2 regions of the Enterobacter nematophilus genome follow, and region 1 is predicted to be linked to the other one. Evidence: predicted binding sites of a transcription regulator. Region 1 holds the regulator's gene; the other holds the start of a gene.

What was found. Region 1 encodes Fur, which represses iron uptake genes when iron is present. Its sites were predicted from a motif close to ATAATAATGAGAACNACTATCAA; they were not measured.
Region 2: sodA (superoxide dismutase [Mn]) is a predicted target of Fur. The motif match lies at 8,140-8,162, and genes of this name have one in related genera.

Annotation. Positions count from the first base shown of each region.
Region 1 is NZ_JAPKNE010000001.1:1,242,505-1,254,666, reverse strand. It holds gene nagE (N-acetylglucosamine-specific PTS transporter subunit IIBC) at 1-869, shown strand, start outside; gene glnS (glutamine--tRNA ligase) at 1,048-2,715, shown strand; gene chiP (chitoporin ChiP) at 3,163-4,560, shown strand; gene chiQ (ChiQ/YbfN family lipoprotein) at 4,608-4,934, shown strand; gene fur (ferric iron uptake transcriptional regulator) at 5,027-5,473, opposite strand; gene fldA (flavodoxin FldA) at 5,763-6,293, opposite strand; gene ybfE (LexA regulated protein) at 6,449-6,736, opposite strand; gene ybfF (esterase) at 6,865-7,638, opposite strand; gene seqA (replication initiation negative regulator SeqA) at 7,822-8,370, shown strand; gene pgm (phosphoglucomutase (alpha-D-glucose-1,6-bisphosphate-dependent)) at 8,395-10,035, shown strand; gene potE (putrescine-ornithine antiporter) at 10,139-11,452, opposite strand; gene speF (ornithine decarboxylase SpeF) at 11,449-12,162, opposite strand, start outside.
Region 2 is NZ_JAPKNE010000011.1:22,024-34,185, forward strand. It holds gene OSH03_RS20135 (CDP-diacylglycerol diphosphatase) at 1-477, opposite strand, end outside; gene OSH03_RS20140 (sulfate ABC transporter substrate-binding protein) at 585-1,574, opposite strand; gene pfkA (6-phosphofructokinase) at 1,709-2,671, opposite strand; gene fieF (CDF family cation-efflux transporter FieF) at 2,846-3,739, opposite strand; gene cpxP (cell-envelope stress modulator CpxP) at 3,893-4,396, opposite strand; gene cpxR (envelope stress response regulator transcription factor CpxR) at 4,547-5,245, shown strand; gene cpxA (envelope stress sensor histidine kinase CpxA) at 5,242-6,615, shown strand; gene yiiM (6-hydroxyaminopurine reductase) at 6,705-7,379, opposite strand; gene sodA (superoxide dismutase [Mn]) at 7,446-8,066, opposite strand; gene rhaT (L-rhamnose/proton symporter RhaT) at 8,356-9,390, shown strand; gene rhaR (HTH-type transcriptional activator RhaR) at 9,391-10,239, opposite strand; gene rhaS (HTH-type transcriptional activator RhaS) at 10,312-11,145, opposite strand; gene rhaB (rhamnulokinase) at 11,447-12,162, shown strand, end outside.

The DNA of each region.
Region 1 (12,162 bases):
TCAACCTGATGACCCCGGGTCGCGAGCTGGCTGTGGCCGGTAGCGAAGCGGATGGTCAGGATGTGAACGTGAGCGGCGGTCAGGAGCAGGACGTTTCTGGCCTGGCGCGTCAGTACATCGCCGCTGTGGGTGGTTCTGACAACCTGACCGGTATCGACGCCTGTATCACTCGTCTGCGTCTGAACGTGAAAGACTCCTCTCTGGTGAACGAAGCGCTGGCAAAACGTCTGGGTGCTTCTGGCGTTATCCGCCTGAACAAAACCAGCGTGCAGATTATCGTTGGCTTCGTGGCTGAGAAAATTGCCAACGCCATGAAAACCACCGGCCCGGTAGCCGCAGCAGAAGCTTCTGCCGCACCTGCCGCTGCGCCAGCGGCTGCAAAACCGCAGGCGGTGCCAAACGCGGTGACCATCGCTGCGCTGGTTTCTCCTGTCACCGGTGAAGTGGTTGCGCTTGAGCAGGTGCCTGACGAAGCGTTTGCCAGCAAAGCGGTCGGTGACGGCGTGGCGGTGAAACCAACGGACAAAACCGTTGTATCTCCTGCGGCCGGTACCATCGTGAAAATCTTCAACACCAACCACGCGTTCTGCCTCGAAACCGAAAAAGGCGCGGAGATCGTTGTCCATATGGGTATCGATACCGTTGCGCTGAACGGTCAGGGCTTTACTCGCCTGGTGGAAGAGGGTGCCGAAGTGGTGGCAGGTCAGCCGATTCTGGAAATGGATCTGGACTTCCTGAACGCCAACGCGCGCTCGATGATTAGCCCGGTCGTGTGCAGCAACATCGACGACTTCAGCGGTCTGGTTCTCCAGGCAAAAGATCAGGTGGTTGCGGGTCAAACACCACTGTACGAGATTAAAGGCAAGTAATCGCTCCTGAGTAGAGTCATGCCTTAAGCGGCGGGGGATATCCTCCGCCGCTTTTTTTGCAGCAAACGCCCCCATTATTTTCATCTGATACGTATTTTCCGTAACTAAGGGTTGTCACTACGACCAGCTTATAAGATCATACGCCGTTATACGTTGTTTACGCTTTGAGGAATCCACGATGAGTGAGGCAGAAGCCCGCCCGAGTAACTTTATTCGTCAGATCATCGATGAAGATCTGGCCAGTGGTAAGCACACCACGATACATACGCGTTTCCCGCCGGAGCCGAACGGCTACCTGCACATTGGTCACGCGAAATCGATCTGCCTGAACTTTGGCATTGCTCAAGATTACCAGGGGCAGTGCAACCTGCGTTTCGATGACACCAACCCAGTAAAAGAAGACATCGAATACGTTGAGTCCATTAAAAACGACGTGCAATGGCTGGGCTTCAACTGGTCTGGCGATATCTGCTACTCCTCTGACTATTTTGATCAGCTGTATGCCTACGCGGTGGAGCTGATCGGCAAAGGCCTGGCATACGTCGACGAACTGTCTGCTGACGAAATCCGCGAGTATCGCGGTACGCTGACCGCGCCGGGTAAAAATAGCCCGTTCCGCGACCGCAGCGTGGAAGAGAACCTGGCGCTGTTTGAAAAAATGCGTGCCGGTGGCTTCGAAGAAGGCAAAGCGTGCCTGCGTGCCAAAATCGACATGGCATCGCCGTTTATCGTGATGCGCGATCCGGTGCTGTACCGCATTAAGTTCGCAGAACACCACCAGACCGGCAACAAGTGGTGCATCTACCCGATGTACGACTTCACCCACTGCATCAGCGATGCGCTGGAAGGCATTACGCACTCGCTGTGTACGCTGGAGTTCCAGGACAACCGTCGTCTGTACGACTGGGTGCTGGATAACATCACCATTCCTGTGCACCCGCGTCAGTACGAGTTCTCTCGTCTGAACCTGGAATACACCGTGATGTCCAAGCGTAAGCTGAACCTGCTGGTGACCGACAAGCACGTTGAAGGCTGGGACGATCCGCGGATGCCAACCATCTCTGGTCTGCGCCGTCGTGGTTACACTGCCGCCTCTATTCGCGAGTTCTGCAAACGCATCGGCGTGACCAAGCAGGACAACACCATCGAAATGGCGTCTCTGGAATCCTGCATTCGTGAAGATCTCAACGAAAACGCCCCGCGTGCAATGGCCGTTATCGATCCGGTGAAGCTGGTTATCGAAAACTACCCGCAGGGTGGAAGCGAGCTGGTCTCCATGCCTAACCATCCGAACAAACCGGAAATGGGAAGCCGCGACGTGCCGTTCAGCGGTGAAATCTGGATCGACCGTGCTGACTTCCGTGAAGAAGCCAATAAGCAGTACAAGCGTCTGGTGTTGGGTAAAGAAGTTCGTCTGCGTAACGCCTACGTCATCAAAGCCGAGCGCGTAGAGAAAGATGCAGAAGGTAACATCACCACCATCTTCTGTTCGTACGACGCAGAGACGCTGAGCAAAGATCCGGCAGATGGCCGCAAGGTGAAAGGCGTGATCCATTGGGTGAGCGCTTCCCACGCGCTGCCGGTAGAAATTCGTCTGTACGATCGTCTGTTTAGCGTGCCTAACCCGGGTGCGGCTGAAGACTTCCTGGCGACGATCAACCCGGAATCTTTGGTGATCAAGCAGGGTTATGCGGAGCCATCGCTGAAAGCCGCTGAAGCGGGCAAAGCGTTCCAGTTCGAGCGTGAAGGTTACTTCTGCCTGGACAGCCGTTACAGCACGGCGGAAAAGCCGGTATTTAACCGTACCGTAGGTCTGCGTGATACCTGGACGAAGATCGGCGAATAATAACGCTGCACTGGTCAATGAGAAACAAACGCCGCTTATAGCGGCGTTTTTTTATTTAATGATCATGTCGTTAAAGTAGGCCCCAAATTAGACCAGCTAAAAATTTAGGTCAATGTGGTGCTACTTATTTTTCTAAAAAAAGTTTGTCTGTTATATGAAATGGCGAATAAAGGAAAATACGGCTTTTTTAATGATATCATTCGCAGAAATTGCCTGTTTTACCCCCGCCATACCTCGCTTCCGGTTAAATGTTACAAAGCACTACCAATTATGTGCACTTCGTCATAATCCTGACTTTTGCCCACCGAAAAGCATTGATAATTCGCGTCGCGAAAAATAACCTAAAGACGGTAGTTAATTCGAGGGTATTTATAACTACCCCTGACCTTTTGGTCTTTTCTATTTTCGCCGTTTAAGGCGCTTTAATTCGTCAAAGAGGAATAATCTATGCGTACGTTCAGTGGCAAACGTAGTGCGCTGGCGCTGGCTATTGCCGGTGTGACAGCAATGTCGGGCCTGGTGGTGACACCAGAGGCGAAAGCAGCAGGTTTCATCGAAGATTCTACCCTCACTGGCGGTATTTATTACTGGCAGCGTGAACGTGACCGTAAAGATGTCACAGAAGATAAATACAAAACCAACCTCTCTCACTCCACATGGAACGCCAACCTGGACTTCCAGTCAGGCTACGCCGCCGATATGTTCGGCCTGGATATTGCCGCATTCACCGCAATTGAAATGGCGGAAAACGGCGACAGCGGCCACCCGAACGAAATTGCCTTCTCCTCCAGCAATAAAGCCTATGACGAAGACTGGTCCGGAGATAAAAGCGGTATCAGCCTTTATAAGGCCGCAGCGAAATTTAAATACGGCCCGGTGTGGGCGCGCGGGGGGTATATTCAGCCAACCGGTCAGACGCTGTTAGCGCCGCACTGGAGCTTTATGCCTGGTACCTATCAGGGGGCAGAAGCCGGGGCTAACTTTGACTACGGTGATGCAGGTGCGTTGAGCTTCTCCTATATGTGGACCAACGAGTACAAAGCGCCGTGGCACATTGAGATGGACAAGTTCTACCAGAACGATAAGAAAACCAAAGTCGATTACCTCCACTCCCTGGGCGCGAAGTACGACTTTAAAAACGATCTGGTTCTGGAAGCCGCGTTTGGTCAGGCGGAAGGCTATATCGATCAGTATTTTGCTAAAGCCAGCTACAAATTTGATATCGCCGGTAGCCCGCTGAGCACCAGCTACCAGTTCTACGGTACGCGCGATAAGGTCAGCGATGGCAGCGTAAATGACATTTATAACGGCACCGCGTGGCTGCAGGCGCTGACCTTCGGCTACAAAGTAGGCCAGGTTGATTTGCGTCTGGAAGGAACGTGGGTGAAGGCGGAAGGGCAGCAGGGCTACTTCCTGCAGCGTATGACGCCGACCTATGCCTCATCCAACGGTCGTCTGGATATCTGGTGGGATAACCGCTCCGACTTCAACGCCGACGGCGAGAAAGCGGTCTTCTTCGGTGCCATGTATGACCTGAAAAACTGGAACCTGCCGGGCTGGGCGGTGGGCGCTTCTTACGCTTATGCCTGGGATGCAAAACCTGCTGATATGGCGACGCCGGATGCGTACTACGATCCAAACTATCGCCTGAAGGAGTCCTCCTACAGCCTGGATGCTATCTACACCCTGCAGGATGGCCGCGCGAAGGGCACGATGTTCAAGCTGCACTTCACCCAGTATGACAACCACTCCGATATCCCAAGCTATGCGGGCGGTTACGGCAACATCTTCCAGGATGAACGTGACGTCAAATTCATGGTTATCGCCCCATTCACCATCTTCTGATGAGCACACCGGCGGGCTGAGTCCCGCCGGTCTGGAGACTGCACATGATGAAAAAAATCGTAATCGTCGCGCTGATGGCATCAGGGCTGGTGGCGTGTGTTCAGACTCAGGCGCCGAAAGAGGACACACGTCTGAAGGAAGCGTATAGCGCCTGTATTAATACCGCGGAAGGTTCGCCTGAGAAAATTGAAGCCTGCCAGAGCGTGCTAAATGTGCTGAAGAAAGATAAAGCGCATGAGGCGTTCGCAACGCAGGAGAATGTTCGCGTGATGGATTATCAGGCCTGTATCCAGGCGCGTAAAACCGGTAACGATCAGGAAGTGGCGAAGCGTTGCGATAAGATCTGGGACGAGATACGCAATAACAACAAATAAGCTGCTTTAAGCCCGGTGGCACTTTGCTTACCGGGCTTTTTTAATGCAAAAAAAAGCCAACCTTGCGGCTGGCTCAGAGTATGAACGCTAACTTATTTTGTGTCGTGAGCGTGTTCATTCTCGCGGCAATCACCTTCAGCGCAGTGACCGTAAAGGTACAGGCTGTGGTTGGTCAGGCGAATGCCATGACGAGCTGCGATTTCACGCTGACGCGCTTCGATGGAATCATCGCTAAATTCAATGACCTTGCCGCAGTCGAGGCAGATCAGGTGATCGTGGTGATGCTGCTGGGTCAGTTCGAATACAGATTTACCGCCTTCGAAATTATGACGGGTAACAATGCCCGCGTCATCAAACTGGTTCAGCACGCGATATACGGTGGCCAGCCCAATCTCTTCACCCATGTCGATAAGACGTTTATAAAGGTCTTCCGCACTGACATGGTGATTGTCTGGACCCTGAAGCACTTCCAGGATTTTTAACCGAGGAAGCGTTACTTTCAGGCCAGCCTTCTTTAATGCGGTATTGTTGTCAGTCATGCGGAATCTGTCCTGTTGCTAAACGATTCACTTCTATAGGAAGTGACAGAAAATGCACCCGGGATAATGCGTCTCATTATAGAACTGCCATGCCTAAATGAAAACTGCAAGTCTCAGGCAAAGTATGCTTATAAAAACGTGGTATCACCAACAAACTTGCTCAATGGAAACCACATTTTGCCAGGGAGACATTGTACAGGTCTGTGCGAAAAAGTTAAAAGTTTGTAGCAATTAATTTAATCGGTTTTACCTGGAAAACGGGCGCAACCTGCGTTGCGCCGTATAAAAATCAGGCGTTGAGAATAGCGTCCAGGTGCAGTTCTTCGCGGATCTGCTTAACCCACTTCTCTACGCGCTCTGCCGTCAGTTCTGGCTGACGGTCTTCGTCAATGGCAAGTCCGACAAAATGATCGTCATCGGCCAGGCCTTTAGAGGCTTCGAAGTGATAACCGGCAGTCGGCCAGTGGCCAACAATAACCGCGCCATTAGGCTCAATGATGTCGCGAATCGTCCCCAGCGCATCACAGAAGTACTCGGCATAGTCTTCCTGATCGCCACAGCCAAACAGTGCGACCAGCTTGCCGTTGAAGTCCACCTCTTCCAGCGTCGGGAAGAAATCGTCCCAGTCGCACTGGGCTTCACCGTAGTACCAGGTTGGAATACCCAGCAGCAGAATGTCATAGCCCTCGAGATCTTCTTTGCTGCTCTTGGCGATGTCATGCACATCAGCAACGTCTTTACCGAGCTGTTTCTGAATGTTTTTTGCGATATTTTCGGTATTGCCGGTATCACTGCCGAAGAAAATGCCGATGATTGCCATGAGTAAAATAACCTCTTGAAACTTAATGGTATGGTGGCGCAATTCGGCCACGGATAAGGGCAATAATAGCAGAACTGGCAACCCTGCGGAAACCGCTATCGCGCAGGACTGCACTCTGTGCTACATGAAAAGGGCGATAAAGGGGTTTTTCAGACTTATGCCTGGCTGCGTAGCGTCTCAAGCTGGGCGATGAGCATCTCTTCAATAAGCTCGCTGCGGCTGATATGACGCGCCTCTGCCAGTTCGTTAAGCGCATCGACAGCGTCGGCGTTGAGCTTCAGTTCGACACGCTTAAGCCCACGATTTTTATCGCGTTTAAGCTGATTGCGTTTATTGATACGCAGCTGTTCATCGCGCGAAAGCGGATTCGTTTTCGGTCGTCCCGGTCGACGCTCATTCGCGAACAGATCTAGTGTCGTACGGTCCGTTTGTTCTTTGGCCATGATTATGAGACTTCGGGGGAAACACGCCGCCCTGCTAAAGCCCGGGCGATAAGCGCGCCATCATACATCACCAAAAACGGCACGCCAACGACTGGAAGCCCGCAGCCTTCCAGTCGCTCTCTTTTTAATCAATTTGCAGTATCAGCGAGGTAGCGGCGGATTGCGCGCAGTACAGCATCCGGTTTTTCCGCATGCACCCAGTGCCCGGCACCGGCAATCACGTGGGCGCGGGCCTGCGGGAATTGTGTAAGCAGCGTGTCGCGGTACGCGTCGGTAATATAAGGAGAGTTACCGCCGCGAATAAAGAGGGTGGGGTGCGGCCAGGCGGGGACGGTTTCCCAGCCCACGATGTTGTTGTACTGGTCCCACAGCACCGGCACGTTAAAACGCCATTGCCCGTCAACAAACGATTTCAAAAGGAACTGCACCACGCCTTCTTCATCAAGATGCTCACGCATAACCGCTGCCGCCTGCTGACGTGTGGAAACGCCAGCTTCGGTTACCGCATTGATCGCCGCGAAAATCTCATCGTGACGGCGAACGTCGTAGTTCACGGGCGCAACGTCAATCACGACAAGCCCGGAAATTCGCTCTGGTGCCAGCGCGGTGAGCGCCATAACCGCTTTACCGCCCATTGAATGCCCTATGAGGGTCACCTTTTGCAGGTTGTGCGCGTCCAGCGTATCCAGCAGATCCTGCGCCATTGCCGAATAGGTCATTTCGTCTGAGCGGCCGGAAAGCCCGTGGTTGCGCATATCGACCTGCAAAATATCGCGATCGGTAACCAAATCGCGGGCCAGCACGCCGAGGTTATCCAGGCTGCCAAAAAGCCCATGAACCAGCACGATGGGGGAATTATTGTTCGGCGATTGTGCAGTTTGCGCTCGGGTATTCAATTTCATGGCAAAGTTCTTTTTTTACGTATGTCAGGTTAGGGTATCATGTTGACCATTCTGCCGCCCGGCTGCAAGGTTCCAGTTTAATCTGACTTTTGCCGCCAACCTGGTTTGACGCTATCCGCTGTTGGGATTTGACCTTATAATCCCAATGACTTGTATTCAGATAAGATATCGCACTGGATTAAGATGAAAACAATCGAAGTTGATGACGAACTCTATCAGTATATTGCCAGCCAGACGCGGCATATCGGGGAGAGCGCGTCCGACATTTTACGGCGCATGCTTAAAATTTCCGCCGCTTCACAGCCTGCCACCCCAGTTACCAAAGATGTCGTGTCTCAGCCGAGCGTTGCTGCACAAGCAAAACCTGCCGTGACGCCGGTAAAAGATAAAGTGCGCGCGATGCGCGAGCTGCTGCTGTCCGACGAATATGCGGAGCAGAAAAAGGCGGTCAACCGTTTTATGCTGGTGCTGTCTACACTTTACTCTCTGGATAACAAAGCGTTTGCTGAAGCGACCGAGTCGCTGCACGGCCGTACCCGCGTCTATTTCGCGGGTGACGAGCAGACGCTGCTGCAAAATGGCAATCAAACCAAACCTAAACATGTCCCTGGCACCCCGTACTGGGTGATCACCAATACCAATACGGGCCGCAAGTGCAGCATGATTGAACACATCATGCAGTCCATGCAGTTCCCGGCGGAATTGATTGAAAAGGTTTGCGGTACAATTTAACCCTTGCATCATAAGGACCCGGTAATGGCAAATCACAGCCGTGCAGGCCAACCTGCACAACAAAGCGATTTGATTAACGTCGCTCAGCTGACCGCGCAGTATTACGTGCTGAAACCGGTCGTGGGCAACGCAGAACACGCAGTGAAGTTTGGTACATCTGGTCACCGCGGCAGCGCGGCGCGCCACAGCTTTAACGAACCGCACATTCTGGCCATTGCTCAGGCCATTGCGGAAGAGCGCGCTAAAAACGGCGTTACCGGTCCGTGCTACGTGGGCAAAGATACCCATGCGCTGTCTGAACCGGCGTTCATTTCCGTGCTGGAAGTGCTGGCGGCGAACGGTGTGGACGTGATTGTTCAGGAGAACAATGGGTTTACTCCAACACCGGCGGTATCAAACGCGATCCTTGTGCACAACAAAAAAGGTGGCGCGCAGGCTGACGGTATCGTCATTACGCCATCCCACAACCCGCCGGAAGACGGTGGTATCAAATACAACCCACCTAACGGCGGCCCGGCTGACACTAACGTCACCAAAGTGGTGGAAGATCGCGCAAACGCGCTGCTGGCAGACGGCCTGAAAGGCGTTAAACGTATTTCTCTTGATGAGGCGATGGCCTCCGGCCACGTGAAAGAGCAGGATCTGGTTCAGCCGTTCGTGGAAGGGCTGGCTGATATCGTCGACATGGCGGCGATTCAGAAAGCCGGCCTGAAGCTGGGCGTGGATCCGCTGGGCGGCTCCGGTATTGAGTACTGGAAGCGCATCGCCGAGCACTACAAGCTGGATCTGACCATCGTGAACGATCACGTCGATCAGACCTTCCGCTTTATGCACCTGGACAAAGACGGCGCGATCCGTATGGACTGCTCCTCCGAGTGCGCGATGGCGGGCCTGCTGGCGCTGCGCGATAAATTCGACCTGGCGTTTGCTAACGACCCGGACTATGACCGTCACGGCATCGTCACCCCTGCGGGGCTAATGAACCCAAACCACTATCTGGCTGTTGCGATCAACTACCTGTTCCAGCACCGTCCGCAGTGGGGCAAAGAGGTGGCTGTCGGTAAAACACTGGTCTCTTCTGCGATGATCGACCGCGTGGTGGACGCGCTGGGCCGCAAGCTGGTGGAAGTGCCGGTGGGCTTCAAGTGGTTCGTTGACGGTCTGCACGACGGCAGCTTTGGCTTCGGCGGCGAAGAGAGCGCGGGCGCGTCCTTCCTGCGTTTCGACGGCACCCCGTGGTCGACCGATAAAGACGGCATCATCATGTGCCTGCTGGCGGCGGAGATTACCGCTGTTACCGGCAAGAACCCGCAGGAACACTACAACGAGCTGGCGGCACGCTTTGGTGCACCAAGCTATAACCGTATCCAGGCTGGCGCGACCTCTGCGCAGAAAGCTGCCCTGTCCAAACTCTCCCCGGAGATGGTCAGCGCAAGCACCCTGGCAGGCGATCCGATCACCGCGCGTCTGACGGCGGCACCGGGTAACGGTGCGTCTATCGGTGGTCTGAAAGTGATGACCGAAAACGGCTGGTTCGCCGCGCGTCCGTCCGGTACGGAAGATGCCTACAAGATCTATTGCGAAAGCTTCCTTGGCGCTGAGCACCGTCAGCAGATTGAGAAAGAAGCGGTAGAGATTGTCAGCGAAGTGCTGAAAAACGCATAAGTAGCGTTCTGGTGCGGGCTGATGCCCTCACCTGGCCCTCTCTCACAGGGAGAGGGAGAAAACAATAAAGACGGCAGCCCAAGGGCTGCCGTCTTGCTTTTACCTAGCTATGCTTATTCTTCAATTCAAATCTCGGCGACACCAGACCGTACAGCGTCCAGCCCATAAAGGTCACCATTGCGCCGTACAGCATCGCCTCCTGGCCGGATGAGTAGAGCGCATAGAAGCTGTATATCGCCCCAACCAGCGCCACGATATTCGCGACTCGTGCTTTGTGCGGATCCACCTTCGCCACCTTCTGAATGATCACCAGCGCCGCCATCGACAGAATATACGGAATGATGTTCGTCACCACCGCCAGGTTGACCAGCACGTTGAACTGGCTGTTCAGCGACGGGCTGATGGTCATCAGCGACAATCCGCTCTGGAAGATAACAATTGCCAGCATACCCTGCACCGGCGCATCCGCTTTGGTCACGCGGGAGAAGATTTTCGGGAAATAGCCTTCGTCAGCCGAGGATTTAAACACCTGTGCAATGGTGAACTGCCAGCCAAGCAGCGAGCCGCAGCAGGACATCACCATCAGCCCCATAATCACTTTCCCGACTTCCGGCGTAAACATCTGCGCAAAGGCCAGTCCGAACGGTGCCGTGGAGTTAGCCAGATCCATGTTTGGCACGATGCCCGCAATCACGTTGGTTGAAACGATATAGATCACCGCCGCGCCCAGCGTCCCGCCGAGGACCGCAATCGGCACGTTCTTCTCCGGGTTTTCCACCACTTCCGCGTTCGCGCAGGCGGATTCCAGGCCCAGAAAAGCCCAGAGCGTCATGGCGATAGACGAGCCCACTGCGGTAAAGAACGGCACGTGGTGCGGGTTCCAGGAGTTGGCGTACAGCGTCGGGCTAAACCAGAACCAGCCGATGATGCACAGGCCGACAACCGGAATAATCACGCCCCAGACGGTGATGCTGGAGAGCTGCCCGGTGATGCGCGCGCCGCCAAAGTTCGCCACGGTGCAGATCCACAGCACCCCGATAGTCGCCAGCCCAATTTGCACCGGGCTGAGCGTCGCGCCAAACAGCTCCGTGCCGTAACCTACGGCGGAAATGGCAATCGCCACGTTGGCGATCAGCAGCGACACGCCGTAGGTGTAGTTCGCCATAAAGTTGCCGGACTTGCCGAAGGCGTACTCGGCATAGCCGCCCATGCCGCCTGATTTGCGGCTGAACATTCCGCACTTGGCAAACGCCCATGCCAGCGCCATCGATCCGACAGCCGTCACCAGCCAGGAGATGATAGAGATGGTTCCAACCTCGGCAAGCTTGGTGGGCAGCATAATAATCCCGGATCCCATCATGTTGACCATGGTGAGGATAGTCAGCTGCACCACGCCCATCTTATTGGACTTGCTCATAATTTTTCTCCTTTCAGCAGCGATGGCTGAGCGGCGGGTTGTTTGATGACGTAGCAGCGAACCTGTTTGCGACCGTCACACTCCTCGACGTACACGCCCTGCAGCTCCGGCGCGAAGCCCGGCAGCAGGTTGATGCCTTCTTCCAGCGCGGCAAAGTAGCGCAGCACGGAACCGCCCCAGACTTCCCCTGGGACCACGCACAGCACCCCCGGTGGGTAAGGGAGCGCGCCTTCGGCGGCGATGCGGCCTTCCGCGTCGCGCAGGGAGACCAGCTCGACCTCACCGCGCAGGTAGGCGTAGTTCGCCTCTTGCGGGTTCATCATTACGCGCGGGAAGTGAGACTTGCGGAACATCTCTTTTTGCAGCTGCTTTACGTTGTGGCGGGCGTACAGATCGTGCATCTCCTGGCAGATCTGGCGCAGGGTGTAGCCCGCGTAACGTTCCGGATGCTGTTTATAGAGAGAAGGCAGGACGTCTTTCAGCGGAACATCGCTCTCGAGCAGTTTTTCGAAGCGCACCAGCTGGGCGACCAGCTGCTGCAGCTTGCCCATATCCTCCGCAGGGGTGAGCAGGAACAGGATCGAATTGAGGTCGCATTTTTCCGGCACGATGCCGTTTTCACGCAGGAAGTTGGCGAGAATGGTGGCGGGCACGCCGAAGTCGTCATATTCGCCGGTATGGGCGTTAATGCCCGGCGTGGTCAGCAGCAG
Region 2 (12,162 bases), on a different contig from region 1:
GGTGCTGATGTCTCCCTGCGCCGCGTTGAGCTTCTCGCGCACGTCCGGGCGCAGGCAGGAGATATGGATATGGAAATGGTTCTGCGTACGGCCTGTCGGTGAGTTAATCGTCAGCGAAATGGCGCTATCCGGCACCTCGGATCCACGCTTCAGGGTCATAAAGCTGCGCGACTGCCACGCCAGCCAGAAGAAGTTTGGCGTGTGAGGCTCGGTCAGGAGCGGGCTTTCGGTGCCGTTGATGCGGTACGTTGGCATCAGCAGATACTGCAGCGGCCCGTTGCGGTCTTTGAACACCACATAGCCCGCGTCAGGCTTCACCTGCGCGCAGGGCGCCGGGTTACGGTGTTGCAGTTGATTAGGCAGGCACTGGTCGAGAACGATATGACGCAACGCATTCGGATTACCCGCTTTTATCCAGTACACGCCGCCTGCGGCAAGGGCGATGACAATCAGGATCAATAAGATAATTTTTTTCACAACGCGTTCCCTGTTTTCAATAGAGGCAAAAGAGTAACGCAAAATGATGACCAAATAAAAAACCCGGTGGATTTCTCACACCGGGTCGCCGTGTCGTTTGTTGACGGTTAGCGCTGGCTAATCTGGTCGAAGGTGCCGCCATTAGAGAAGTGCTCTTTCTGCGCTTTCGTCCAGCCGCCGAACACATCATCAATGGTGAAGAGCTTCAGTTTCGGGAATTCGCTATCGTATTTCTTCGCAACGGCCGCATCGCGTGGGCGATAGAAGTTCTTCGCCGCGATTTCCTGGCCTTCCGGCGAGTAGAGATACTTCAGGTAGGCTTCCGCCACCGCTTTGGTCCCTTTCTTATCAACGACCTTATCGACCACGGAAACGGTCGGCTCAGCGAGGATGGATTCGCTCGGGGTCACGATCTCAAACTTGTCTTTACCCAGTTCGTGGGTCGCCAGCAGGGCTTCGTTTTCCCAGGCAATCAGCACGTCGCCAATACCGCGCTCGACGAAGGTGTTAGTGGCACCGCGTGCGCCGGAGTCCAGCACTTCAACGTTTTTATACAGGGATTTGACGAATTCCTGCGCTTTTGCCTGGTCACCGTTGTTGTGGTGCAGCGCGTATCCCCAGGCCGCCAGGTAGTTCCAGCGTGCGCCGCCGGAGCTTTTCGGGTTCGGGGTAATCACAGAAACGCCCGGTTTGATCAGGTCGTTCCAGTCCTTAATTTGTTTCGGGTTGCCTTTACGCACCAGGAAGACGATGGTCGAGGTGTATGGCGCGGAGTTATCCGGCAGACGTTTGATCCAGTTTTTGTCGATACGACCACGCTCGGCGATGGCGTCGACATCATAGGCCAGCGCCAGGGTAACCACGTCGGCTTCAATACCGTTAATCACAGACGTTGCCTGCTTACCGGAGCCACCGTGCGACTGGCGAACCACCACGTTATCGCCGGTTTCCTGCTTCCAGTGCGCCGCGAAGGCTTTGTTGTATTGATCGTACAGCTCACGCGTCGGGTCGTACGACACGTTGAGGAGTTGAATGTCCTTTGCCAGCACGCTGGTCGATGCCAGCAATAACGTTAACCCCACGCCCCATTTATTCATCGCCCAGCTCTCTTGTGTAGTGTTTTGATGAATGCAGCGTGCCAGAAAGCGAATCGAGGATTAAAGAATAAAAAAAGATTGGCTATAACGTGGAGGAATAAAAGCCCTCTTCAGAAAGAAGAGGGCTCAAAGGATCAGTACAGTTTTTTCGCGCAGTCCAGCCAGTCACCTTTGAACGGACGCTTCATGTTTTCAATCGCGTCGATGATGTCATGGTGAACCAGCTGTTCGTTCTGAATACCGACGCAACGGCCGCCGTGGCCCTGCAGCAGCAGCTCGATAGCGTACGCGCCCATACGGGAGGCCAGAATGCGATCGTACGGGCCAGGGGAACCGCCGCGCTGGATGTGACCCAGAACGGTCGCGCGGGTTTCGCGTTTGGTTTCGGTTTCGATGTACTTCGCCAGCTCGTCAACGTCACAGATGTGCTCGGTGATAGCCACAATCGCGTGTTTCTTACCTTTCGCGATACCGGCTTTGATTTCAGCAACCAGATCTTCACGGCTGAATTCCACTTCAGGAACCACCACAAACTCACAGCCACCGGCGATAGCCGCCGCCAGGGTCAGGTCACCGCAGTAGCGGCCCATCACTTCAACGATAGAGATACGCTGGTGAGAAGATGAGGTGTCACGCAGGCGGTCAATGGCTTCCACAACGGTGCCCAGCGCGGTGAAGTAACCGATGGTGTAGTCAGTGCCTTTGATGTCGTTGTCGATGGTACCCGGCAGGCCGATGCACGGGAAGCCCATTTCGGTCAGACGTTTTGCACCCATGTACGAGCCGTCACCGCCGATAACAACCAGCGCGTCCAGGCCACGCTTTTTCATGTTCTCGATAGCCACTTCACGGATGTGTTCGTCACGGAATTCCGGGAAGCGCGCAGACCCAAGGAAGGTACCTCCACGGTTGATCATGTCAGACACGCTGTAACGGTCGAGCTGAACCATACGGTCTTCATACAGACCCAGGTAACCATCATAGATACCAAAAACTTCCAGACCTTCCGTCAGCGCTGCACGGACAACCCCACGAATTGCCGCGTTCATGCCCGGCGCATCACCGCCGCTTGTCAACACACCGATTTTCTTAATCATGACTACCTCTGAACTTAGGAATGCAAAATTGAAATCTGTTGCCGGAAGAAACTTATCGACCAACGAATACTGCAAATAGTATATCAATCCCTTCTGGCTGAATTGATTCAGGTCAGACCAAATGGCGGTAATTTATACACAAAATGCTGGCCTGGCTCACTTTTTTACAACGAATTACGAAAGCCCAACATGTCCGGGTACAACCGAGCAGGGATCCTGGTGAATGATGACGTCTGAACCAGGAAAACGCTGCAAAATCGCCTGCTCGACCTGTTCAGCAATCACGTGAGCCTGAACCAGCGGCAGGTTGTCTTCCATTTCAATATGAATCTGAATAAAGCGGGTCGGCCCTGACTGCCGCGTTCGAAGATCGTGTGCACCGCTGACGCCGGGCCAGGAGGTCACGATGGAAAAAATTTCACTACGTTCTGAGTCCGGAAGAGCGCGATCGAGCAGTGATTGCACCGCGTCATACCCCATCCGCAGGGCGCTATATAAAATATAGATACCAATCCCTAACGCAAACAACGCATCGGCCCGATGCCAGCCATACCAGGCCAGACCGAGCGCAATAAGAATAGCCCCATTCATCATAACATCAGATTGATAATGAAGCATATCCGCCCGTACGGCCTGACTTTGCGTTTTGCGAACGACCCAGCGCTGGAACGTTACCAGAACAAGTGTGCTCATAAGTGCAATTACCGTGACGACCACGCCGACCCCGGGATTGTTCATCGGTGAAGGCGAAACCAGATGCTGAATACCGGTCAAAAACAGGAACAGCGCGGAGCCAGAAATGAACATACTTTGCGCCAGCGCGGCCAGCGACTCCGCTTTGCCGTGCCCAAACGTGTGCTCTTCATCCGCCGGCTGCAGCGAGTAGCGCACCACCAGAAGGTTGGTCAGCGAGGCGGCGATATCTACCAGTGAATCCACCAGCGCCGCCAGAATACTGACCGAGCCGGTATACCACCAGGCAAAGATTTTGATCAGCAGCAGGCCAGAGGCCATGACGGTCGCCGCAATGGCGGCCCGGCTTACCAGCCTTCCATAGGATTGATTCATAAACGCTCCTGTCATGTCATGCCGCTAGTATAACGGAAGCATGGGGAGGCAAAGGATGAATAATCGGTTAACAAATCAGAATGCGGGGCAAAAAAAACCCCCACATCATGTGGGGGAAGACAGGGATGGTGTCTATGGCAAGGAAAACAGGGTTTACTGGTTACTACGGGTACTGCTATTGCTACTGAAAAACGTTGTTTCTGAGCTTCGCTGCATCCGTGCAACCTCACGCAGCTGGTCCATCCGCTGCTGATGTTTGGTATTCAAAACCGCTTGCTGCTCGGGCGTTAGCAGGTGGAACATCTGGTTGCGGACCTTCGCCATCTCTACCTGGCGGGCAACCTGTTCCTGTGCCATTTTTTCGGCCTGAGCGCGGACAGCGCTTTCGTCAAAATTTTCTGCGGTGACAAGGCGATGCATTGTCTCCATTTCGCTAACATTAACAGGGGGCTGGTCGTGTCGTGCCCTCTGCATCAGATCTCGCATCTGTTGACGCTGATGTTCGGTTAAACTTATGCCGTCAAACATATGGCTTTGGCTGCTGTGCGTTGCGCCCTCTTGCGAGGAACCGTTATCGCCGATGATAGCTACAGCAGCCTGGCTAAACGCACTGAACGCCAGCGTTGAGGCCATGACGGCAGCGGTAACTTTGCGCATCACTTGCTCCCAAAATCTTTCGTGTCGCGATTCAACGAGAGACAGTCTACGATTCAGGCTGCAAACATGCGTCAGGGGGTGTAAAACAACGTAAAGTCATGGATTAGATAGCCTTGATGTCGTAATTTCTGCCTCGGAGGTATTTAAACAATGAATAAAATCCTGTTAGTTGATGATGACCGAGAGCTCACATCCCTTTTAAAGGAGTTGCTCGACATGGAAGGTTTCAACGTCCTGGTTGCCCATGATGGCGAGCAGGCGCTGAGTCTCCTTGACGACAGCATCGATCTACTTTTGCTCGACGTAATGATGCCGAAGAAAAACGGTATTGATACGCTGAAAGAGCTTCGCCAGACACACCAGACCCCCGTTATCATGCTGACCGCCCGCGGCAGCGAGCTTGACCGCGTTCTCGGCCTTGAGCTGGGTGCGGATGACTATTTACCAAAGCCGTTCAACGACCGTGAACTGGTGGCCCGTATTCGCGCGATCCTGCGCCGTTCCCACTGGAGCGAGCAGCAGCAGAATACCGACAACAGCTCGCCAACGCTGGAAGTGGACTCCCTGAGCCTGAACCCGGGCCGTCAGGAAGCGAGCTTCGACGGCCAGACGCTGGAACTCACCGGCACCGAATTCACGCTGCTGTATCTGCTGGCGCAGCACCTCGGCCAGGTCGTTTCGCGTGAACATTTAAGCCAGGAAGTGCTGGGCAAACGCCTCACGCCGTTTGACCGCGCCATCGACATGCACATCTCTAACCTGCGCCGCAAGCTGCCGGAGCGTAAAGACGGTCACCCATGGTTTAAAACCCTGCGTGGTCGCGGTTATCTGATGGTTTCCGCTTCATGATAGGCAGCTTAACCGCCCGCATCTTCGCCATCTTCTGGCTGACGCTGGCACTGGTTTTAATGCTCGTATTGATGTTGCCAAAACTCGACTCACGCCAGATGACGGAGCTTCTCGACAGCGAGCAACGTCAGGGCGTGATGATCGAGCAGCACGTGGAAGCGGAGCTGGCAAACGATCCGCCGAACGATTTGATGTGGTGGCGCAGGCTGTTTCGCGCTATCGACAAGTGGGCGCCGCCAGGACAACGTCTTTTGCTGGTCACCAGCGAAGGCCGCGTGATCGGAGCCGATCGCAATGAAATGCAGATCATCCGCAACTTTATTGGCCAGGCGGATAACGCCGATCACCCACAGAAGAAGAAATATGGTCGGGTAGAGATGGTCGGTCCTTTCTCGGTACGTGATGGGGAAGACAATTATCAGCTCTATCTGATTCGCCCCGCGAGCAGCTCCCAGTCCGACTTCATCAACCTGCTGTTTGACCGTCCGCTTCTGCTGCTGATTGTCACGATGCTGGTCAGTTCCCCGCTGCTGCTATGGCTGGCATGGAGCCTGGCAAAACCGGCGCGTAAGCTGAAAAATGCCGCCGATGAAGTGGCGCAGGGTAACCTGCGACAGCATCCAGAGCTGGAATCCGGGCCGCAGGAGTTCCTGGCCGCCGGGACCAGTTTTAACCAGATGGTGAGCGCGCTGGATCGGATGATGACCGCGCAGCAACGCCTGCTGTCAGACATCTCGCACGAGCTGCGTACCCCGCTCACGCGCTTACAGCTGGGCACCGCCCTGCTGCGCCGCCGCAGCGGCGAAAGCAAAGAGCTGGAGCGCATTGAAACTGAAGCCCATCGTCTGGACAGCATGATTAACGATCTGCTGGTGATGTCGCGCAATCAGCAGAAAAACGCGCTGGTGAGCGAAACGGTGAAGGCCAATCACCTGTGGCACGAGGTGCTGGACAACGCGGCGTTCGAAGCGGAGCAGATGGGTAAATCGTTCACCGTCAACTTCCCGCCGGGCCCGTGGCCGCTGTACGGTAACCCCAACACGCTGGAAAGCGCGCTGGAGAATATCGTGCGTAACGCCCTGCGCTACTCGCACACGAAGATTGAGGTGGCGTTTTCGGTGGATAAAGACGGGATTACCGTCATTGTCGATGACGACGGCCCTGGCGTCAGCCCGGAAGACCGCGAGCAGATTTTCCGTCCGTTCTACCGTACCGACGAAGCGCGCGACCGCGAGTCTGGCGGCACGGGGCTGGGGCTGGCGATTGTAGAAACCGCCATGCAGCAGCATCGCGGCTGGGTGAAAGCCGACGACAGCCCGCTGGGCGGGTTGCGGTTAACGCTGTGGCTGCCGTTGTATAAGCGTTCGTAATCCCCTCACCCTAACCCTCTCCCCATAGGGGAGAGGGGACGTAAAACACCCCCGCCTCTTTGGGGTGTACGGGCCGGGGTGAGGAGAAGTTATTTCCCCCACAATCTCCGCGAATTATCTTCGATCTTGTTGCTTAAGCGCCGCTTCTGCATCGTTCTGGTCCAGCTTGTCGATAACCCCGCCGCAGACAGCAGGCGGTGATACTGCTCGTCGTCAAACGGCATATGCCAGGCAATCGCGCAGGCGTCGTAAACGGACACGTCGCTCAGGCGCGATACCAGCTCCAGCGGCGCATCCGCAGATACCTGTCCTGCCAGCACCACGCGGTACAGCCAGCCGGTTTTACCCGCGCTTTGCAGCTGGGCCGACATATCCTGAATCCCGAAATGGTAGTTGAGCTTGAAGCACGGCGAGCGTGGCTGCGTCACCTGAATCAGGGCGTCACCCCAGCGGTAGATATCGCCGATAAAGACGTTTTTCTCCTTCAGCCCTTCGGTCGAGAGATTTTCGCCAAACGCGGGCGCGACGAAGAGGTCCGCCTGCTCGGGGAATTCCGCTTTCCAGTGCTGATAGTGCTCGCGCGGATAGTGGCACAGCGCGCGCTCCGGCCCGCCGTGGATTTTCTTTTCGGCCTGCTCGTCACCCGCCAGCCCGAGGTCGGTTAACGTCAGCTCCCCGTCGACCTGAATTTTAGCGATGGCGCTCGGGCGGCTGCCGTCGTACTCCCTTACCTTGCCTGTAAAAACATTCACCGGGTAATGCATCTCAACTCCTTCAGATACAAAAAAAGCGAGTCATCAGACTCGCTTCTCACAGGCGTCAATGCAACCTTATTTTTTAGCGGCGAAACGCGCTGCTGCTTCGTCCCAGTTCACTACATCCCAGAACGCTTTGATGTAGTCAGGGCGACGGTTCTGGAACTTCAGGTAGTAAGCGTGTTCCCACACGTCCAGACCCAGGATTGGGAAGCCGGATGCGCCAGAGATCGCTTCACCCATCAGCGGGGAGTCCTGGTTAGCAGTAGAAACCACCGCCAGCTTGTCGCCTTTCAGAACCAGCCACGCCCAACCAGAGCCGAAACGGGTTGCAGCAGCTTTTTCGAATTCCGCTTTGAAGTTGTCAACGGAACCGAAGTCGCGCTCGATAGCCGCTTTCAGGTCGCCCTGCAGGGTGGTGCCGGTTTTCAGGCCTTTCCAGAACAGGCTGTGGTTAGCGTGACCGCCAGCGTTGTTACGCAGCACGGTTTTCTTGTCTGCCGGCAGCTGGTCCAGTTTAGTGATCAGCTCTTCAACAGGCAGGTTAGCGAACTCTGGCAGGCTTTCCAGCGCTGCGTTCGCGTTGTTCACATAGGTCTGGTGGTGTTTAGTGTGATGGATTTCCATCGTCTGCTTGTCGAAATGCGGTTCCAGTGCGTCGTAGGCATACGGCAGGGATGGCAGTGTATAACTCATAATCCTCTCCATTATTGTCGGGCGGCACAGCTGTTAATGCCGCGTAAGCAGTTGGTTCATTATAGTTAATTAAATGATATTGAAAATGATTATCAATGCCGTAGTTTTTATAAGGTTATTCGTTTTCTGATGAAGCGCGAAAATGTGAATCAGCTCACCCGTTTAACGCGTTGATTGCCATTCAAAACCAAAGTGCGGCAGCCTCCCGAAGGTGGCCATTCTGCTTAATTTTTACACTCATCGGGTCGGTGGGAAGCCATTGATCGATAAAAACGATGAGGACGTAAACATGAATCATGCGATTACGATGGGTATCTTCTGGCATTTGATAGGCGCAGCCAGTGCAGCCTGTTTCTATGCCCCGTTCAAAAAGGTGAAAGGGTGGTCGTGGGAAACAATGTGGTCCGTTGGCGGCGTGGTCTCCTGGATCCTGCTTCCCTGGGCCATCAGCGCCTTGCTACTCCCGGATTTCTGGGGCTACTTCTCCTCCTTTAACGCCTCCATCCTGCTGCCGGTATTTCTGTTTGGTGCCATGTGGGGCATAGGCAATATCAACTACGGCCTCACCATGCGTTATCTCGGCATGTCGATGGGGATCGGCATCGCGATTGGCATCACGCTAATTGTCGGCACCCTGATGACGCCCGTCCTCAACGGTAACCTCGACGTGTTGCTTAATACCGAAGGCGGCAGAATGACGCTGCTGGGCGTGCTGGTCGCGGTTATCGGCGTCGGGATCGTGACCCGCGCGGGCCAGTTGAAAGAACGCAAGATGGGCATTAAAGCCGAGGACTTTAACCTCAAAAAAGGTCTGCTGCTGGCGGTCATGTGCGGCATCTTCTCCGCCGGCATGTCGTTTGCCATGAACGCCGCAAAACCGATGCATGAGGCCGCCGCCGCCCTGGGCGTCGACCCGCTGTACGTGGCGCTGCCCAGCTACGTGGTGATTATGGGCGGCGGTGCGCTGGTAAACCTCGGCTTCTGCGTTATTCGCCTGGCAAAAGTTGAGAGTTTGTCGCTAAAAGCCGACTTCTCGCTGGCAAAACGGGTCATCATCGCCAACGTACTCCTTTCGACGCTCGGCGGCCTGATGTGGTACCTGCAGTTCTTTTTCTACGCCTGGGGGCACGCCAGCATTCCGGCGCAATACGACTATATGAGCTGGATGCTGCACATGAGCTTCTACGTGCTGTGCGGCGGGCTGGTTGGGCTGGTACTGAAGGAGTGGAACAACGCCGGACGTCGACCAGTGGGCGTTCTGAGCCTGGGCTGCGTGGTGATTATCATTGCGGCCAACATTGTAGGCCTCGGTATGGCGAACTGATTACGCCGCCCTTCGACTGTGATGACGCCACTGCACCGGCGTCATCCCCACCTCGCGGTTAAAGACCACCGAAAAGTAGTTACTGTCCTCAAAGCCGCAGCGCATTGCCACGTCACTGACCATGAGCTCCGTATGCTGGAGCAGATACTGGGCGTGGCAAATACGCAGCTGGCGCAAATAGTGATTTACCGTCATGCCCGTCTGGGTACGGAACTGCTGGCGCAGGGCACGCTCGCTGCACTGCTCCTGCTCGCAGAACTTTTCCAGCACAAAGCTTTTATTCAGGCTGGCCGCCAGTGTGGCAATCAGCTTATCAAGTCGCGTTTCCTGCTGCGTGGCAGAGAGGTTATCCGTCGCGTAGCGATAGCGTTTAAGCATCATGACCAGCTGCGCGAAGAGGATCTCTGACATCGGGTTAACCAGCGGATCGGTTTTAGCGCTCTCCTGTTCAAGCAGAGAAATTGCCTGACGAATAGCGGTCATGCCACTGCTGCTTAAGCGCCAGTGCGGTGAACCTTTCGCACCGTTAAAGCCGGGGATGCACGCGGCCCAGTCAACGTTAAGTTTGAGCCGATCGGGACAGTAGATAACGTTCTGTAAGACCAGGTCATTGACCGAGGCGTAGGCGTGTTTATCTTCGGCGCGAATGTAAAACAGATCCCCCCGGGTAATGCGGTAAGGCCGATCGTTGAGAATGTGCAGACCGTTGCCGCGCCACACCAGCACCAGCTCATAAAATTCGTGCGTATGTTCAGCAAAGACGTTTTGCGGGTAGCGATCCGCCACCGCAACGGCTTGTTCAGCGGAGGCAAAAAAGTCATCTTTGCGAAGAATTAACGGCGCGGCCACATCACCACCTCAACGGCGAAAACCTGACATTATTACCCGCTTTACGACAGCAAAACGTTGACTGGGCTCGCGTTACTGCAGTGAGGTGTCCTTTCCCTGGCGAATATCACGCGGAGACCAGCTGAACTCCCGGCGAAACAGCGTCGAAAAGTGGTTACTGTCGCCGAAACCGCAGCGAAAGGCGATGTCCGTGACGCTGTCATCGCTGTGGCGCAGCAGGTGGCGCGCTTTTATCAGGCGCAGACGGTTAAGGTAGCGCTGGGGCGTCTGCCCGGTTTGCTGCTTAAGCTGACGGTGCAGGGTGCGAAGCGACAGCGAAAAATGACTCGCCAGCGCTTCCCAGCAGATGTCCTCGGCAAAATGTTCCTCCAGCCAGATCATCAGCTGGTTCAGACGGGCTTCGCTACTCTCCCCCTCCACCGGGTTACTACGGCGTAACGCCACCAGCAGCTGCATAAACAGCATCTCGCGCGTGGCCATCGCGTGCATATCCTGTCCGTCCTGGCTTTGCTCCATCTGGAGCAAGATCTGGCGAACCTGCTGCAGTGTGGCCTGGTTCACGCGCCAGTGGGACGGATAATGCCCCTCCTTCTCCTGCGGCAGTAGCTGATGAAGCCCCGCAAGAAACTGGAACGCGTCCGGCGACCGGTAGAGCACGTTCGTCAGGCACAGGTTGTCGGTATGCTCATACAGATGCCGATCGTGGTCGCGCACGAAGCAGACGGTGCCCCCGCTGATGGTGTAGGGCTGACCGTTAAAGACGTGGATGCCCGTGCCATGTTCAACAATAACAATTTCATGAAAATCATGATGATGCTCAGGGAAAGCGGCCTGCGGGAGCCGCGGTTCTATCGCTACAGGCGAACCACCCGCCGGAAAAAAGTCCACGCTGTGCAGTACGGTCATAACGGCCCCCACCAATGAGAAAAGTTCTCAAAATAGTAAATAAGGCCTCTCATACTCACCTTAAATTTTCGGCAGCAAACGCCGCAAAACCTGCCTGTTTTTCAAGAAAAAGGCGGAAAGATCCGGAATTGCGGTCAGCGTCACACTGGCTGAACGGCGCGCTTCAGCGGGAAAGTGTGAACTCCCTCACGTTCATCTTTGCTTTCTTGCCAGCGCGGAATGGGGGCTGTCCGTGGCGAGAAGGTGGTCTTTTCTTCCCTTTTTTACACTCAGCGCTAATGATTTCCAGAAGGATTAGACCATGACCTTTCGCCATTGTGTCGCTGTCGATTTAGGCGCATCCAGCGGTCGCGTAATGCTCGCCACCTGGGACTGCACCCAGCGCACCCTTTCGCTTCGCGAAATGCATCGTTTTGCGAACTGCCTGCAAAAACAGGACGGTTTTAATACCTGGGACATTGACGGACTTGAGGCAGAGATCCGTACCGGGCTCAAAAAAGTCTGCGATAGCGGGATCCTCATCGACAGCATCGGCATTGATACCTGGGGCGTTGATTACGTGCTGCTGGACCGCAACGGCAATCGCGTTGGCCTGCCCGTCTCCTACCGCGACAGCCGCACGGACGGCCTGATGGAGCATGCCATCGCCCAGCTTGGCAAAGACAACATCTATGGCCGCAGCGGCATTCAGTTTCTGCCGTTTAACACGCTGTATCAGCTGCGCGCGCTGGTCGAGCAGCAGCCGGCGCTGGTGAAAAAGGTGGCGCATGCGCTGCTGATCCCGGACTACTTAAGCTACCGGCTGACCGGCAACATGAACTGGGAATATACCAACGCCACCACCACGCAGCTGGTCAACATCAACACCGATAGCTGGGATGAACACCTGTTGGCCTGGACGGGCGCCCCGCCTTCCTGGTTCGGCACGCCGACCCATCCGGGTAATGCGATCGGGCAGTGGCTTTGCCCGCAGGGGAACGCCATCCCTGTTGTCGCCGTCGCCAGTCACGATACCGC